DNA from 2 places in the Streptococcus sp. UBA4344 genome. Region 2 is predicted to be linked to the other one. Evidence: predicted binding sites of a transcription regulator. Region 2 holds the regulator's gene; the other holds the start of a gene.

Region 1 (8,693 bases), on a different contig from region 2:
ACAAGAGCCTTTACCCTTGATGAAACTACGTAAGCCCATAAAGACAGCAAATGCAATTAGCAATGCAATAATAATAGTCGCCATAAAAATTATTCTCCAACTTTTTCTAGATTATCTAATGTAATCACTTCTTCTTTTTCTTGTGCTGGTTTTCTAACGATAAAGTAAATAATCGCAATGAACAATGCCAAAGCAACAATTGTCCAGAAGTTCACACCTTTTCCATAGAAAAGAACAAGACCAAATTGATAGATAATCAAACTAACAACATAAGCAAGACCTGTTTGGAAACCAATAGCTCCAAGTGTCCACTTAGTATCACCCATTTCACGTTTGATTGCTCCCATTGCAGCAAAACATGGTGCGCAAAGGAGGTTGAAAATCAAGAATGAGAAGGCTGCAAGTGATGTATAATCCAATTGCAAAGCATGGTACAAACCATGAGTTGTACTATCATTATACAAAATACCAAAAGTACCGACAACAGCTTCTTTAGCAGCAAGACCTGTTGCTGCAGCAACTGTAGCCTTCCAGTTACCAAATCCAAGTGGTTCAAAGAGCCAAGAAATCAATTTACCAAGTGAAGCCAAGATAGAATGATCAGTATCAACCGCTTGGAAAGTGAAATTATATGTAGACATGAACCAAATAATAACTGTCAAACTAAAGATAACTGTACCTGCGCGTTTAACAAAGCTGAGAGCTTTTCCAAAAGCATAACGAAGAACACTCATCATTTTTGGCATGTGATAAGCTGGTAATTCCATGATAAACGGACTAACATAACTTCCAAGTAATTTTGTTTTCTTAAGAGCAATACCTGAAAGAATAATAGTAATAACGCCGATGAAGTATGTTGATGGCGCAACAAATGGATTATCTGGGAAGAAAGCACCTGCAATCAAGGCGATAATAGCTAATTTAGCAGAACATGGCATAAATGTCGCTGTCATGATTGTGATACGACGGTCACGTTCATTTTCAATGGTACGACTTGCCATAACCGCTGGCACACCACATCCAGTAGCAATCAACATTGGAATGAATGATTTACCTGACAAACCAAAACGTCTGAAGACACGGTCCATGACAAAAGCGATACGACTCATGTAACCAATATCTTCCAAAATTCCTAAACAGATGAATAAAACAAAGATTTGTGGCAAAAATCCAAGAACTGTACCAACACCAGCTACGATACCATCAATGATAAGAGATTCAAGCCAACCAGAAACATGAAGAGCATCAAGTCCAGATTGAACCCAACCAGGTACCAATTCACCAAAGAGCACATCATTAACCCAGTCAGTACCCATTGTACCAACAGTTTGAATTGAAAGATAGTAAACCAAGAACATAGCTACTGCAAAAATTGGCAAAGCCAAGATACGGTTTGTAACAATTCGGTCAATCTTATCAGAAGCTGTCATCTTGAAATCGCTAGTTTGGTTTTGAGCCATTTTAGCAACTTTTTCAATAAAGGCATAACGCTCATTGATAACGATAGATTCAGAATCCTCTGTAAAGATTTCTTCTGTAATCTTAATCACTTGGTTAATTTCACCTTTTTGGAAATCAGACAAAGTAATTTCTTCTTGTACCAAAGTGTCACGTTCAAATAATTTAATGGCATAAAAACGTGCTGAACGTTCTGGAACAACATCTCCCAGAATATCAATAATTTGTTTGATAGCAGCTTCAAACTGATTGCTGTAAGTTGGGAACTGAATAAGATCAGTACTAGCTTTTGTCGTATTAGCTGCTTTTTTGATAGCTTTATCAACACCAGTATTTTTAATCGCACTTGTTGAAATAACTGGCACACCCAATTGATAAGAAAGTTTATCAATGTTAATTGTTTTTCCTTGAGCTTTCAAAGTATCACTCATATTAAGAGCAACAGTTACAGGAATTCCTGTTTCAATCAATTGAGTAGTCAAGTAAAGATTACGTTCCAAGTTTGTCGCATCAACAACGTTAAGAATGCTGTCAGCATCATTACTCAATAAATAATCACGCGCAACTTTTTCTTCAGGCGTGTAAGGTGACATTGAATATATCCCTGGTAAATCTTGGACTTTCCAATCAGCGTGTTTTTTGACTGTTCCGCTTTTACGCTCAACCGTAACACCAGGCCAGTTACCAACACGTTGACTTGTTCCTGTCAATAAGTTAAATAGACTTGTTTTACCACTATTCGGATTACCGATTAAGGCTATCTCTGTCATTTTTCCTCCTCGCTATCTACTTTAACGACACTAATCATTTGCGCTTCAGACTTACGAAGTGTCAATTCGTAACCGCGTAAACTAATTTCAATTGGGTCTCCTAAAGGAGCAACTTTACGCAAGTAAACTTTTGTGTGACGTGTCAAGCCCATATCCATAAGGCGACGTTTAGCTTCATTCATTGCATAAATACCGTCAACGTAAGCATACTCACCAACTTTTAGTTCTGAAAGAGGAAGTGATAAAAGAGCACCTTCTTCTTCTGTGACATCAATTTGACTTAAAATCGATTGATCAAAAGCCAAACGGCTTGATTTAAGCATAACAATCGCACTAGTTGGCGTTTTAGAAATCACTTTAAGTGAGGCACCAACCTTTAGCCCCAAATCTGACAAGTGTCTAACACTCTCATCAGGTAAATTAATACTGACAATAGTGTAAGGAATACCAACTTTCGCATTCTGCAAAATCAAATTTCTTGACCTCCCCAATTTTTTTTGATAAAATATTTAATCTTCCGTCCGAATCATTATATCATAAAGATGAAAGAAAAAAAAACATAAAAATTAATTTTTTCTTTATTTATACACTAATTAGAATCATTCTAAATAAATATAATTATTATTTATAATCGTTATAATATAGCCGTTTTCACAACCTTTTCAACAACTTTCTAACTCTTAAAAATAACTAAAGCATAAAAATTAAGTGTACTTAATGTATAAAAATAGCCATAAAACTTTTATTTTTCTCTCATTTTTAAGAGGGGTTAATTTTATATTCTTTATAATCAAAAAACCTCAGCTGAGTTTTTAGACTCAACTGAGGTATTTTTTACTATAAAACTTTACTCAAGAAATCTTTTGTACGAGCTTCTTTGGTTTGTTCAAAAACTTCTTCTGGCGTTCCTTGTTCAACAATGACACCTCCGTCCATGAAGATAACACGGTCAGCTACTTCACGTGCAAATCCCATTTCATGGGTAACAATCGCCATTGTCATCCCAGATTTCGCCAAATCTTGCATAACACCAAGCACTTCACCAACCATTTCTGGGTCAAGCGCTGATGTAGGTTCGTCAAAGAGCAAGACATCTGGATCCATAGCAAGTCCACGCGCAATCGCAATACGTTGTTGTTGACCACCTGACAAACTAGCTGGATAAGCATTTGCTTTGTCGCGAAGCCCAACTTTATCTAGCAAATCATAGGCTTTTGCTTCTGCTTCTGCCTTAGCTATACCTTTTGTCTTAATTGGTGACAAAGTAATATTTTCAAGAACTGTCATATTTGGGAAAAGATTAAATTGTTGGAAAACCATTCCCATTTTTTCACGCATTTTGAAAATGTCGTTCTTCTTATCTGTAATATCAACACCTTCAAAGGTAATCACACCTTTCGTAGGTGTTTCAAGCAAATTCATTGTACGAAGGAAAGTTGATTTTCCTGATCCAGAAGGTCCGATGATAACAACAACTTCACCAGCTTTAATATCAAGATCAATTCCTTTTAATACTTCATTTTTACCGAAATACTTATGAAGTCCCTTAATTGAAATAAGTGTTTCTGACATTAGTTGTTACCTCCATTTCCCATACGTTTTTCAAGTCGTTTTACTAAAAATGACATTACAGTGGTTACCATGAGGTAATAGAAAGCAGCAAACAACAATGGCGTGATTGGTAGATAAGTAGCTGTTACGACTGATTGTGCACCATTCCACAATTCCATAACACCGATTGTTTGAAGAAGTGAACTATCTTTAATAATCGTGATAAACTCGTTACCAAGGGCAGGTAAGATATTTTTTAGTGCTTGTGGCAAGATAACGTAACGCATAGCATTTACAGGACGAATTCCTAGTGAATAAGCTGCTTCAAGTTGACCTTCTGGCACAGCTTCGATACCCGCACGAACAATTTCAGAAATATATGCACCACTGTTTAGTGAAATAATAATGATACCTGGAAGTAAACGTGAGAAGTCAAGATCCAAAACACCAAAACCAACAATTGGTGCATTACTAAAATGCATCCAAGCAAAGGCAATCATGATTTGAACAACCATCGGAGTCCCACGAAAGACCCAAACATAAAAACTTGCAATCCAATTTAAAATTTTAATATTTGTACGTTTAACTAAAGCAACCAAGATACCAATGATTGTCCCAAAAAAGACAACACATGCTGAAATCATAATGGTTACAAGGACACCATAGTTAAAATAAGCCCAATACTTTGGTAAAAATGAAAAATCCATTTGTGTCTCCTATAAGCAATAATCAATTAATTATAACATATGTTGAATAAAAATACCAACCATTCAAGAAGCTGTAAACTAGCGTAAAAGATTGATACAACAACATCTATGATACTTCGCTTAAAAGCAAATAAAAATAAAAAGCCTAGGAATACCTAGACTCTTATCAATTCAAAATAGCAATATAAGAAAGCATAGAAACCACACTTCAAAATAGGATGGAAAGGACTTTATATCTAACAATGTCCTTTGCCCTTATACTGTGTCTGAATTTTTCTTTATCTTAGTAAAGAAGGTCGTAAATTTCCATTGCGATCAAATCAATGCTGTCAAATGAGTAAGACTCACGTGCTTCAACATCACGCAAAGTGAAAACTGGACCATTTTCAGGGTCATTGCTGAAAGACACTTCTGCCACAACGACACCATCACGTTCAAAATTACGTTTAAGATTGCTACCATCAGTCGTCATTAATTCAAGACGGTTGATAATTCTCACCAAATGTGATTCCATGACTATTCTCCTCTTCGTTTATTGTCTTTACTATTTTAACATAATTTCTACTAAACAAACAACAATGGAGTGCATTTTCTCACATTTATAACAATTTCTCGTCAAAAAAGAACGCCTTTAAATTTCATTAAGAGAATTATACATGATAGCCTTGATAGAATGCATACGGTTTTCTGCTTCTTGGAAGATAACTGTGCTGTATTTTTGGAAGACTTCATCAGTAATTTCAAGTTCAGCTAAACCATATTTTTCATAGATTTCTTGACCAATTTCAGTATTCAAATCATGGAAAGCTGGTAAGCAATGCATGACAATAACATCTGGATTTCCTGTCTTTTCAACTAAATCAGCATTAATTTGATAAGGTAACAAAAGATCAATACGTTCTTTAAAATCAACTTTTTCACCCATTGACACCCAAACATCTGTATACAGCATATCAACACCTTTAACAGCATCAAGGTCATCCGTAATGGTCAACTCAGCTCCATTATTGTGTTGTTCAGCAATTTCGATGATTTCTTTTTCAGGTTGCAAACTGTTTGGAGCAATAATTTTAACATTAACACCAAGAATAGCTGACGTCACTAGCAAAGAGTTGGCCATATTGTTACGTCCATCACCGACATAAGCAATAGTAAGGCCTTCAAGTTTTCCAAAGACTTCTTTTAATGTCATAAAGTCAGCAATCATCTGAGTTGGATGCCAAGTATCAGTCAAGCCATTCCAGACAGGCACACCAGAGAATTCTGCCAAAGCTTCCACATCCTCTTGTTTGAAACCACGGTATTCAATACCATCAAACATTGAGCCTAGAACTTTTGCTGTATCAATAACTGATTCTTTTTTGCCAAGTTGAATTTCACTGCTACCAAGATAAGTTACATTCATTCCCAAATCTTGTCCAGCAACTGTAAAAGCAGAGCGTGTTCTTGTACTTGTCTTTTCAAAAATAAGTGCGATATTGAGATCTTCTAAATATTTATGAGTTATTTTTTTCTTTTTTAAATCTTTAAATTTCAATCCTAAATCAATTAGATTAACAAGCTCATCCTTAGTAAAATCAATCTCTTTCAAAAACGAATTATTAAAAACCATACGCTAATCCATCCTTTTCTCCTTGAATAATATACTTAATTTTAGCATAATTATACACTTTGTCAAGCCTATTTTGAATAAAAATAAATTTTATTTCTTATTGTGTCATTTATAATTGAAACGAAGAATTGGACGAATACCGTGAATAAGAGATTAACCGAATTGGAAATAAATTATTTATTTCTTTACTTCTCTTTGAATTTTTGGCAACGTTCTTAGCAATCTTATTCAGCGATAAAGGAACCGTACCTCTTCTGATTTACCTCTACTGCAATGCCTTTATCATTATCTTTGTCACGCCAATTCTTATCATGACAATGCTGACCAATAGAGACTTACAGGGACCTCTTGAAGTCCCTAGAGATAAGCTTGAGAAAGAGCGTCAAAAAGCTAAGAAAAAAGGCTGGCTTAGTGGAGTTATTTTTGCCATTTTTATGCTTGTTTTTAACATGTTTAGCAAATGGCAAGAAGGTGAAAATCCTTTTGAAATCTTGTTCAATCCTCTCTTCTTAAGTATCTTCATTTTTTCTGGTTTTATCTTTGGAGCTATTATGGGGTCTATGGCTGCTAGTCAAATTGACCCTGAAAAAAAATTAGCACTCTTTTTATAAGAGTGCTAATTTTTTAATGCTTTTTACTTGATTTCCTAATAGCTAGTGCTATAATGGAAGTATGAAATCTGACTATCTTTGACCTTTAGTCTTTTAGTCAGACATTACGAAAGGAGGGTATTTTATATGCTCTGTCAAAATTGTCATTTAAATGAATCTACCATTCACCTGTATACAAATGTCAATGGGCAGCAAAGACAAATTGATTTGTGCCAAAACTGCTATCAAATCATGAAAACTGACCCAAATAATGCTATCTTAGGAGGATTAGGAGGTAATCCTCAAACTTCTTCAAACCAAACTAACCAATCAACGAATCCTTTTGATGATTTCTTTAACAATCTTAGTGGCTTCCCAGCATTTGGTAGCCAAGGATTCCAAAATACTCCTCCAACTCAATCTGGTGGAGGCAATAATAACGGACGCGGTGGCAATGGCAACAACAATTTCCGCCCAAACGGACCAGCACAGCAAGAGCCTAAGGGCTTGCTAGAAGAATTTGGTATCAATGTTACTGATATCGCACGTCGTGGTGATATCGACCCTGTCATCGGACGTGATTCTGAAATTGTACGCGTTATCGAAATTCTTAACCGCCGTACAAAGAACAATCCTGTCCTTATCGGTGAACCTGGTGTCGGTAAAACTGCCGTTGTTGAAGGTTTGGCCCAAAAAATCGTTGACGGAAATGTTCCGCAAAAACTTCAAAATAAACAAGTTATCCGTCTCGATGTTGTCAGTCTTGTTCAAGGTACTGGAATTCGCGGACAATTCGAAGAACGTATGCAAAAACTCATGGAAGAAATCCGTGAACGTAAAGATGTTATCCTCTTCATCGATGAAATCCATGAAATCGTTGGTGCTGGTAACGCCGGAGATGGCAACATGGATGCCGGTAACATTTTGAAACCAGCTCTTGCTCGTGGAGAACTTCAATTAGTCGGTGCTACTACTCTTAACGAATACCGTATCATCGAAAAAGATGCTGCACTTGAACGCCGTATGCAACCCGTTAAAGTTGACGAACCAAGCGTTGAAGAAACAATCACTATTCTTCGCGGTATCCAAAAGAAATATGAAGATTACCATCACGTAAAATACAGCGACGATGCTATCGAAGCTGCAGCTAATCTGTCAAACCGTTACATCCAAGATCGTTTCCTTCCAGATAAAGCCATTGATTTACTAGATGAAGCCGGTTCTAAGATGAACTTGACACTCAACTTTGTTGATCCAAAAGAAATTGACAAACGTTTGGTTCAAGCCGAAAACCTAAAAACTCAAGCTACTCGTGAAGAAGATTATGAACGCGCAGCTTATTTCCGAGATCAAATTGCTAAATACAAGGAAATGCAAAAACAAACCATCAACGAAGATGACATTCCAGTAATTACTGAAAAAACCATTGAAGCTATCGTTGAAGAAAAAACAAATATTCCTGTTGGTGATTTGAAAGAAAAAGAACAATCACAATTAATTCACCTTGCTGATGACTTGAAAGAACACGTTATTGGTCAAGATGAAGCTGTCGATAAGATTGCTAAAGCTATCCGTCGTAACCGTGTTGGTCTTGGTACACCAAATCGACCAATTGGTTCATTCCTCTTTGTCGGACCAACTGGTGTTGGTAAAACAGAATTGTCTAAACAGCTAGCTATTGAACTTTTTGGTTCAGCAGATAGCATGATTCGCTTTGACATGTCTGAATACATGGAAAAACACGCTGTCGCTAAACTTGTTGGTGCCCCTCCAGGATATGTTGGTTACGAAGAAGCTGGTCAGTTGACTGAAAAAGTTCGTCGTAATCCATACTCACTCATTCTTCTTGACGAAGTTGAAAAAGCACATCCTGACGTTATGCACATGTTCTTGCAAGTTCTTGATGATGGTCGCTTGACTGACGGTCAAGGACGTACCGTAAGCTTTAAAGATACTATTATCATCATGACATCTAATGCTGGTACTGGTAAAACAGAAGCTTCAG
Region 2 (8,693 bases):
CGTTCACGATGCTAAGTACATGATTGAAGAAATCGGTGTTGATGCTGTTATGGTTGGACGCGCAGCCATGAACAACCCATACATCTTCACTCAAATCAATCATTATTTTGAAACTGGTGAAGAGTTACCAGATCTTCCATTTGCCAAAAAATTGGACATCGCAGAAGATCACCTCAAACGTCTCATTGACCTCAAAGGTGAAAAAATCGCTGTCCGTGAATTCCGTGGTCTAGCTCCACATTACCTACGTGGTACTGCTGGCGCAGCTAAAATCCGCGGAGCTGTTTCACGCGCAGAAACTATCGACGAAGTCAAAGAAATCTTTAACAGTTTGCGATGAGAAAAAAATCCCAGAAACTTTCTCAGGGATTATCTAAAAACAAAACCCCTACTGGTTTACCAGCAGGGGTTATTTTATTAAGCAATATCAAATTTGAGTTGTCCTTTAGAAACACCAATTTTAAGGGTATTTCCACTTGCTAGGTCGCCTGCTAGGATAAGCTCTGATAATTTATCTTCAACTTTATCTTGGAGAGTACGACGAAGTGGACGAGCTCCCATTTCTGGGTCATATCCAGCCTCAGCAAGATATTTAAGTGCTGATGGTTGGAATTTAAGCGTAATATCTTTTTCAGCTAAGGTTGCAACCAATGGTTTAACCATGATTTTAACCACGTCACGCATATTTTCTTGTGTCAAGTGGTGGAAGACAACCTTTTCATCAATACGGTTGATAAATTCTGGACGATAAGCTTTCTTAAGTTCTTCCATGATACGTTTTTGCATAGCATCATAATCATGAGCCATATCACGCGCACCAAATCCAACAGTTTTATCATCACGAAGAGCTGTCGCACCAAGGTTTGACGTCATGATAATAATCGTATTTGAGAAATCAACTTTACGACCACGACTATCTGTCAACACACCATCATCCAAAACTTGAAGAAGGACGTTGAAAATATCTAGATGAGCTTTTTCAACTTCATCGAAAAGAAGGACTGAATAAGGTTTGTTACGAACTTTTTCAGTCAATTCGCCACCCTCTTCATAACCAACGTATCCTGGAGGAGCTCCGTTAAGACGACTAGCCGCAAATTTTTCCATGTACTCAGACATATCAAAACGAATAAGTGCTGATTCATCATCAAAGAGAAGTTCAGCCAAAGCTTTAGCTAATTCAGTCTTACCAACACCAGTAGGTCCCAAGAACATGAATGACCCAATTGGACGTTTTCCTGTGCGGATACCTGCTTGATTACGACGGATTGCTCGGCTAATCGCTGAAATAGCAGCATCTTGACCAATCACACGCTTGTGAAGCTCTTTTTCAAGCGTCAAATATTTCTTGCTGTCAGCCTGTGTCATTTTCTCAACAGGAATACCTGACAAACGACTAAGTGTTGCCATGATATCATCTTCAGTCACAGCTGTTGGTTTACGTGTCACTTTCTTACGTGACTCTTTAAGCAATTTTGTAGCTAATTTGAAATCACCTTCTAAAATAGCTTTATCTGCAGCTGTAAGAGCTTCTGGGGCTTCTTTTTTAACCAAACCTTGAACAGTTGCACTAGCTTCATCAAGCAAATCAATAGCTGAATCTGGTAGATTTTTACTTGTCAAATAACGGTGTGCAGCTTTAACAGCCGTCAACACAGCTTGATCAGAAATCGTCACATTATGGAAAGTTTCGTAAGATTTCTTAAGCCCAAGTAAAATTTGATAAGCATCTTCAACACTTGGTTCTTCGATGGTGATTTTAGCAAAACGACGAGAAAGCGCAGCATCTTTTTCAATATGCTTTTGATATTCTTCTTGAGTTGTCGCACCAACCATGTGAAGTGTCCCACGTGCAAGAGCTGGTTTTAAAATATTAGCAGCATCTAAAGTACTATCAATTCCAGAACCAGATCCCATAATAGTGTGCACTTCATCGATGAATAAAATGATGTGACCATCTTCTTCAATATCAGAGATGATTTGATTCATGCGTTCTTCGAAGTCACCGCGGAAACGCGTACCAGCCACAACACTCATCATATCAAGTTCTAGAACACGCATGTCTTGAAGTTCGTATGGAATCTCACCATCAATAATTCGTTGTGCCAAACCATAAGCAAGAGCTGTTTTACCAACACCAGCTTCACCGACCAAGACAGGGTTGTTTTTAGTTTTACGGCTAAGGACTTGAACCATACGTGAAATTTCTTTATCACGACCAATAACTGGTTCTAATTTCCCTTGACGAGCCATTTCAGTCAGATCACGTGTGAAATCAGATAATTCTCCCGCTGTTGACTGAGGTTTCATCATTTCAGAAAAAGCTCCGCCCATTGATGCCTTTTTCGGTTTGCGAAGGTCATGGATAGCTTTGATTTTTTCTTTAGTAAATCCTGCATTACGTCCTAAGCTCTTACGTAAGTCAAGTAAACGTGCTGAATCACCGTCTTCTTTATTTTTAAACCCTGCAACTTCTAATAAACGAGTGGCAAATAGATCTAAATTAAGCAACATCGCATAAAGAACATGTTCTGTCCCAACTTCTGTGCCACCAGTCACTTTGCAAATAGATTCTGCAAAAGCTAACACATCTTTAAGAGCCTTTGATTGCTCCAAAAATTGAACATTTTTTACATCACTCAAAGGTGATTTTCCAAGTGCCAATACCGCTGCTGCTTCATACTCTTCGTAAGCAATCTTATTTTGGTATTCAGCAAATGTTAATCCTGCCACTGAATCATGAACAGCTACCATGGCTAAAAGTACATGCCAACTTTCTAGATATGGGCTTTCAAATCGTGCCGCCTGGTACTGGGCGATACTGAAAACCTCCTGCATTTTCATTGAATATTCACTCATAAATGGAATCCTTTTCTATCTAATCTTTGTAAGATTTTTCGCAACATACGTGCTCGAATGGCTGGAGCATCTTTGCCTAAAACATCATCAGTAGCTGTTGCTAAAATCAGATTTCCTTCACGTTCACTAATAATTTTTTCATCAAAAAGTAATTGAATCAAATCCGTAAAGACTTGCTCACTAATTCGTTCACCGATATTTGCCATAAGATTGTCAAACATTTGGTGTTGATCTGAAAAACGCACTCTAGCAATGCGAATATAGCCACCGCCACCACGCTTACTTTCGACTGTATAGCCACGACTTTCTGTAAAACGTGTTTTTATCACATAGTTAATTTGGCTAGGAACAACTTGAAAGGCATCTGCCAAGTTTGACCGCTTAATCTCAGCAATACCTGATTGGGCAAGTAATTGCTTGATGTATTCTTCAATACTATCAGATGTATTTTTTGCCATTAGCTTCCTCCTTTTCAAGATTAAAGACCATTTCAAGATGGACTCTCTTTGACTATAACTGACTATCATTATAACAAAAATATCACTATTTATAAACGAAAATACACCAAATGAGCCTTCCTAACAAGCTTTTCTCGTGCTTTATAACCGACAACGGTTTCATTTTATCAACAGTATTTTCCATTACAACAGATTTTAGTTGTCTTTGCCTAAGAGATAAGATACAATTAACTTTGTAACAAATGAAAGGTTTCAAGTAAATGAACTATATTATTACATTTTTGATTGCTATGGTACCACTCGTTGAACTTCGTGGTGCTGTACCCTATGCTATTGCAACTGGTATTCCAATGTGGCAAGCACTCGTTATCGGTGTTGTCGCGAACATGCTTCCCGTACCAATTATCTTCTTCTTTGCACGTCGTGTCTTAGAATGGGGTGCTGATAAACCTATTATTGGTGGTTTCTTTACTTGGTGCTTGAAAAAAGGTCACAAAGGTGGGAAAAAACTTGCCGATACCGCTGGGGACAAAGGTGTCTTTATCGCGCTTCTTCTCTTTGTAGGTATTCCAATTCCTGGTACAGGAGCCTGGACAGGTACACTTGCTGCTTCAATCCTTGACTGGGACTTCAAACGTAGTGTCATAGCGGTTATGCTAGGCGTTATCCTTGCTGGATTAATCATGGGAACATTGACTGTTCTCGGATTAGGTGCTTTATCTTAAGAACTTACAAAATGGAGGCTGGGACACCCAACCTCTTTATTTATAACAAAAAAGAAGACCACTTAGTGATCTTCTTTTAATTTAGCAAGCTATTCTTATTTGTTAAGAGCTGCTGCCATTGTAGCTGCAACTTCTGATTCAAAGTCGTTAGCTGCTTTTTCGATACCTTCACCAACTTCGAAACGTGCGAAAGTAACAACTTTTGCGTTTACTGAATCAAGGAATTGTTCAACAGTTTTGCTGTCGTCCATGATGTAAACTTGTGCAAGAAGTGTGTATTGTTGGTCAACTTTAGTGTTGTCAAGCATGAAGCGAGCCATTTTACCAGGGATGATTTTATCCCAGATTTTTTCTGGTTTACCTTCTGCTTTAAGTTCTGCTTTGATATCTTCTTCAGCTTGTGCGATTACTTCATCAGACAATTGTGATTTAGAACCGAATTTCAAGTGTGGAAGAGCTGGTTTGTTAACCATTGCACGTGATTCGTTATCAAGATCGATTTTGTGGTTCATTTGAGCCAATTCATCGTGGATGAATTGTTCGTCAAGTTCTTTGTATGAAAGAACTGTTGGTTTCATAGCTGCAACGTGCATTGAAACTTGTTTTGCAAGAGCTTCGTCGCCACCTTCAAGAACAGTGATAACACCGATACGTCCACCGTTGTGTTGATATGCACCGAAGTGTTGTTCATCAGTTTTTTCGATAACTTCGAAACGACGGAATGAAATTTTTTCACCGATAGTTGCTGTAGCGTTAACGTAAGCTGCTTCCAAAGTTTCACCTGAAGCCAAAGTAACTTTAAGTGCTTCTTCGTTGTTAGCAGGTTTTTGTTCAGCAATAGCTTTAGCTGTTTCTTTAACCAATTCAACGAATTGTGCGTTTTGAGCAACGAAGTCAGTTTCAGCGTTAACTTCAACAACTGCTGCAACGTTACCGTCAACGTAAGTACCAGTCAAACCTTCAGCAGCAACGCGGTCAGCTTTTTTAGCTGCTTTAGCCATACCTTTTTCACGAAGCAATTCAATTGCTTTTTCCATGTCACCGTCAGTTTCAACAAGTGCTTTTTTAGCGTCCATGACACCAGCACCTGATTTTTCACGCAATTCTTTTACTTGAGCTGCAGTAATTGCCATTTTTATGTCCTCCAGGATTTTTTTGTTTACCAAATAATAAAAACGAGACAGAGCGGTTTGCTTTCTGCCCCGTTTTAAAGCATATCAAAGACTGTTAAGCCTCTAAATCTTATTCGTTGTCGCCTTCTACAACTTCAACGATTTCTTCGATTGAATCAGCTTGTGCTTCTGCTGCAAAATCAGCGTCAGCATCTTCACCTTGGCGTCCTTCGATAACAGCGTCAGCCAATTTAGAAGTGATCAATTTAACGGCGCGGATAGCGTCATCGTTAGCTGGGATGATAACATCGATGTCATCTGGATCAGCGTTAGTATCAACCATAGCTACTACAGGGATACCAAGTTTTTTAGCTTCTTTAACAGCGATTTGTTCTTTGTGTGGGTCAACAATGTACATTACGTCTGGAATACGTGGCATATCTTCGATACCGCCCAAGAATTTTTCAAGACGAGCACGTTGTTTGTTAAGAAGAGCAACTTCTTTCTTAGGAAGAACTTCAAAAGTTCCATCTTCTTCCATACGTTTGATTTCTTTCAAACGAGCGATACGTTTTTGGATAGTATCCCAGTTTGTAAGAGTTCCACCCAACCAACGGTGGTTGATGTAGAATTGACCTGCACGTTCTGCTTCTTCTTTAACAGCGTCAGCAGCTTGTTTTTTAGTACCAACAAACAAGATTACAGCGTCGTTTGCAGCTGCATCACGAACGAATTCGTAAGCTGCGTCAGCCATTTTTACAGTTTGTTGAAGGTCGATAACGTGGATACCGTTACGTTCTGTGAAGATGTATTTAGCCATCTTAGGGTTCCAGCGACGAGTTTGGTGACCGAAGTGAACACCAGCTTCAAGAAGTTGTTTCATTGAAATTACTGCCATGAGTAGTTTCTCCTTTATAAAATGTTTTTTTCCTCTTCCAGACTTCATCTTGCAAACCCACTCAAAAAGAGCAACAGATCCACAATACATCCAGAATGAGTATTTGTTGCATAATACAACTATTATAGTTTACCATAAAAGCCCCATTTTGACAAGTCAAATGCGACTTTAAAAAAGCTTTTCTTTAAAGTATTTTGGCACTACTTATTTCTTAGAGTAGGTACTCTTCGTATCCAAATTACTCAAATCAGCAACACCATTTTTAACCCAAAAACTCTGAGGAATTAACATATTATCTTTCAAGGTAAATCCAAATCTTAACTTACTGCCATTTGGATCTACACCGCCAACTCCTGACATACCAAAGCCACTCACATCTCCTCCGACGAATTCATAGGTATTTTCGGCAATTTTTTTAACTCGCTGAATACCCCCACTGGAACTACTATTATTATCATATTCTGAATAGAAGCTTCCATCACCATGAACACTAATTTTATAGGGATGAAAACCATCTGAATTAAAGTTCGCTTCCCAAGTTCCAATTAATTCACTAGGTAGCAAAAGACACTCACCAACAACAAGGTCAGATAGTGATTTTGAAGGTGAAGGATTAGTAAGAGGAGCAGAATATAATTCAAAACTATGCCAGTCTAATTGTTCAACATCAAGAAGCAAATCATCTGCTTTTCCAAACACTTCACTAGGGTTTGAGCTTGGAATTTTAAACCCACTCTGTTCATCAATAATAATTGCTTCTGAATTATCATCTTGTAATTGATACAAAATACCTGTGGCATCTCCTGAGGCAGGTGACCAGTTAAACGTTAAAACTGTACCATCTGTGTACAGATTATGAGATGCTCTGGCAGAGCCTGAACCAACGTAACTTTCTGCTAATAGAGTTGGAGAGTCTCCATCTTTCAAGTAATAAGTGGCATTCAAATAAATTGAACCATCACTCTGACTTGTGCCGATAAGCATTTCCTCTTGACCATTACCATCTATATCATAAAATGTGTAATATTCTTTATCTATAGAATTAACAGCATTCTCAAGAGCATTAATATCCTTTGGAATTGTCACCTGATTTAATAATATATAATAATCTCCATCTGTTCCATTATTAATTCTAAAATCAGATATTATCTGATAATCATCAAAGACTACTTGGTACTGCTCCTTAGCCATTGCCAGATGTTCTTCCTCTGACAACTCTTGTTCTACAGAAGATGTTGCTGAGCTACTCTCCTCGACTACATTACTTGTAGAAGAACTATCGCTTATAGATTTTGTCTGTCGAGAACAAGCAACTAACAAAAAAATAGTAAGTGTAACCAAGAAAACTTTTTTACCTCGTTTCATAACTCTCCTCTTTCAAAAAGCACTTCAGATATATTATCCAACATATGATTCTGACAATTATAATCAAATATACATTTTACTATTATTTTATAACTTCGTCGTAAGTCTGTAAAGCTTGTTATCATATCTATATCTACCAAATTTATAATCAAGGTTACAACAATAGTCACCCCATCATTTTAACAGTAAATTTTCCACACACAAAAAAAGCCCGACAGAATCGGGCTTTTTTGTGTGCAAACACATTATATAAAGGCGGTAGACGGATTTGAACCGACGATCAAGCTTTTGCAGAGCCGTGCCTTACCACTTGGCTATACCGCCATAACAGATAATATTTTACCCTAAAATAATAAGCTCGTCAAGCCTAATTCGTGAAATTCTGAAAGAGGATTATGAAAATAAAAGAATTCACGGCTTTACCCTTGAAATTTCAACAATCTATGCTATAATACTAAAAATCTTTGGAGGTGTTTTATGAAAAAACTAAGTCCTAACAGTCACATTCGCGTACTCAGTCCGTCAGATTCAATTGCTCGCTTGGGTGGATTTGAAGCCAATCTTTCTGCCAAAGAAACGTTAGAAAATCTAGGATTTCGTGTGTCATTTTCAGAACATTACTTAGAATCTGATATGCTCTATTCTTCTTCAATCAAGAGCCGTGTTGCTGATTTGCACGCTGCTTTTGCTGATGACTCTGTTGATGCTATTCTGGCTACGATTGGTGGTTTTAATTCTAACGAACTATTGCCTTATCTTGACTACGACTTAATTGCCAAACACCCTAAAATCATCTGTGGGTATTCGGATTCGACAGCTTTTTTGAATGCTATTTTTGCTAAAACTGGAAACCACACTTACATGGGACCGTCATATTCTAGTTTTAAAATGAAAGAAGGTCAAGATTACCAGAGCAAGGCTTGGTTAAACGCCATGACAAAATCAGCTTATGACCTTGTTCCAAGTCAAGAGTGGTCAAGCGACCCTTGGTATGACCCAACACAACCACGTCATTTTATGCCAACAGAATGGAAAATTTACAACGCAGGGAAAGCTTCTGGCACCATTATTGGTGGAAATTTATCTACTTTTGGACTGCTTCGCGGAACACCTTACGCCCCTCAAGTCAACGATTATGTCCTTTTCTTAGAAGAGGCAGAAGAAGATGACTATCATGATTTTGATCGCAATTTAGCAGCCATTTTACAAGCTTACCCCAATCCAAAAGCGGTGCTTATCGGACGCTTCCCAAAGGAATGCCAGATGACACCCGAAA

Evidence for each region. The regulator CtsR, encoded in region 2, represses protease genes until heat stress. The targets are predictions, from matches to a motif close to TTGGTCAAAAAAGGTCAAANA.
Region 1: the regulator CtsR is predicted to act here: its motif matches at 6,775-6,795, upstream of B4D49_RS08010 (ATP-dependent Clp protease ATP-binding subunit).

What each region holds. Positions count from the first base shown of each region.
Region 1 is NZ_DGTE01000041.1:47,834-56,526, reverse strand. Features, by position in the region: gene B4D49_RS08050 (FeoB-associated Cys-rich membrane protein) at 1-84, opposite strand, end outside; gene feoB (ferrous iron transport protein B) at 90-2,228, opposite strand; gene B4D49_RS08040 (FeoA family protein) at 2,225-2,701, opposite strand; gene B4D49_RS08035 (amino acid ABC transporter ATP-binding protein) at 3,066-3,800, opposite strand; gene B4D49_RS08030 (amino acid ABC transporter permease) at 3,800-4,486, opposite strand; gene B4D49_RS08025 (DUF1797 family protein) at 4,770-5,000, opposite strand; gene argF (ornithine carbamoyltransferase) at 5,118-6,098, opposite strand; gene B4D49_RS08015 (hypothetical protein) at 6,302-6,709, shown strand; gene B4D49_RS08010 (ATP-dependent Clp protease ATP-binding subunit) at 6,836-8,693, shown strand, end outside.
Region 2 is NZ_DGTE01000011.1:10,569-19,261, reverse strand. Features, by position in the region: gene dusB (tRNA dihydrouridine synthase DusB) at 1-340, shown strand, start outside; gene B4D49_RS02150 (ATP-dependent Clp protease ATP-binding subunit) at 418-2,859, opposite strand; gene B4D49_RS02145 (CtsR family transcriptional regulator) at 2,856-3,317, opposite strand; gene B4D49_RS02140 (COG2426 family protein) at 3,578-4,042, shown strand; gene tsf (translation elongation factor Ts) at 4,138-5,175, opposite strand; gene rpsB (30S ribosomal protein S2) at 5,285-6,052, opposite strand; gene B4D49_RS02125 (hypothetical protein) at 6,257-7,417, opposite strand; tRNA gene B4D49_RS02120 (tRNA-Cys) at 7,671-7,741, opposite strand; gene B4D49_RS02115 (S66 family peptidase) at 7,895-8,693, shown strand, end outside.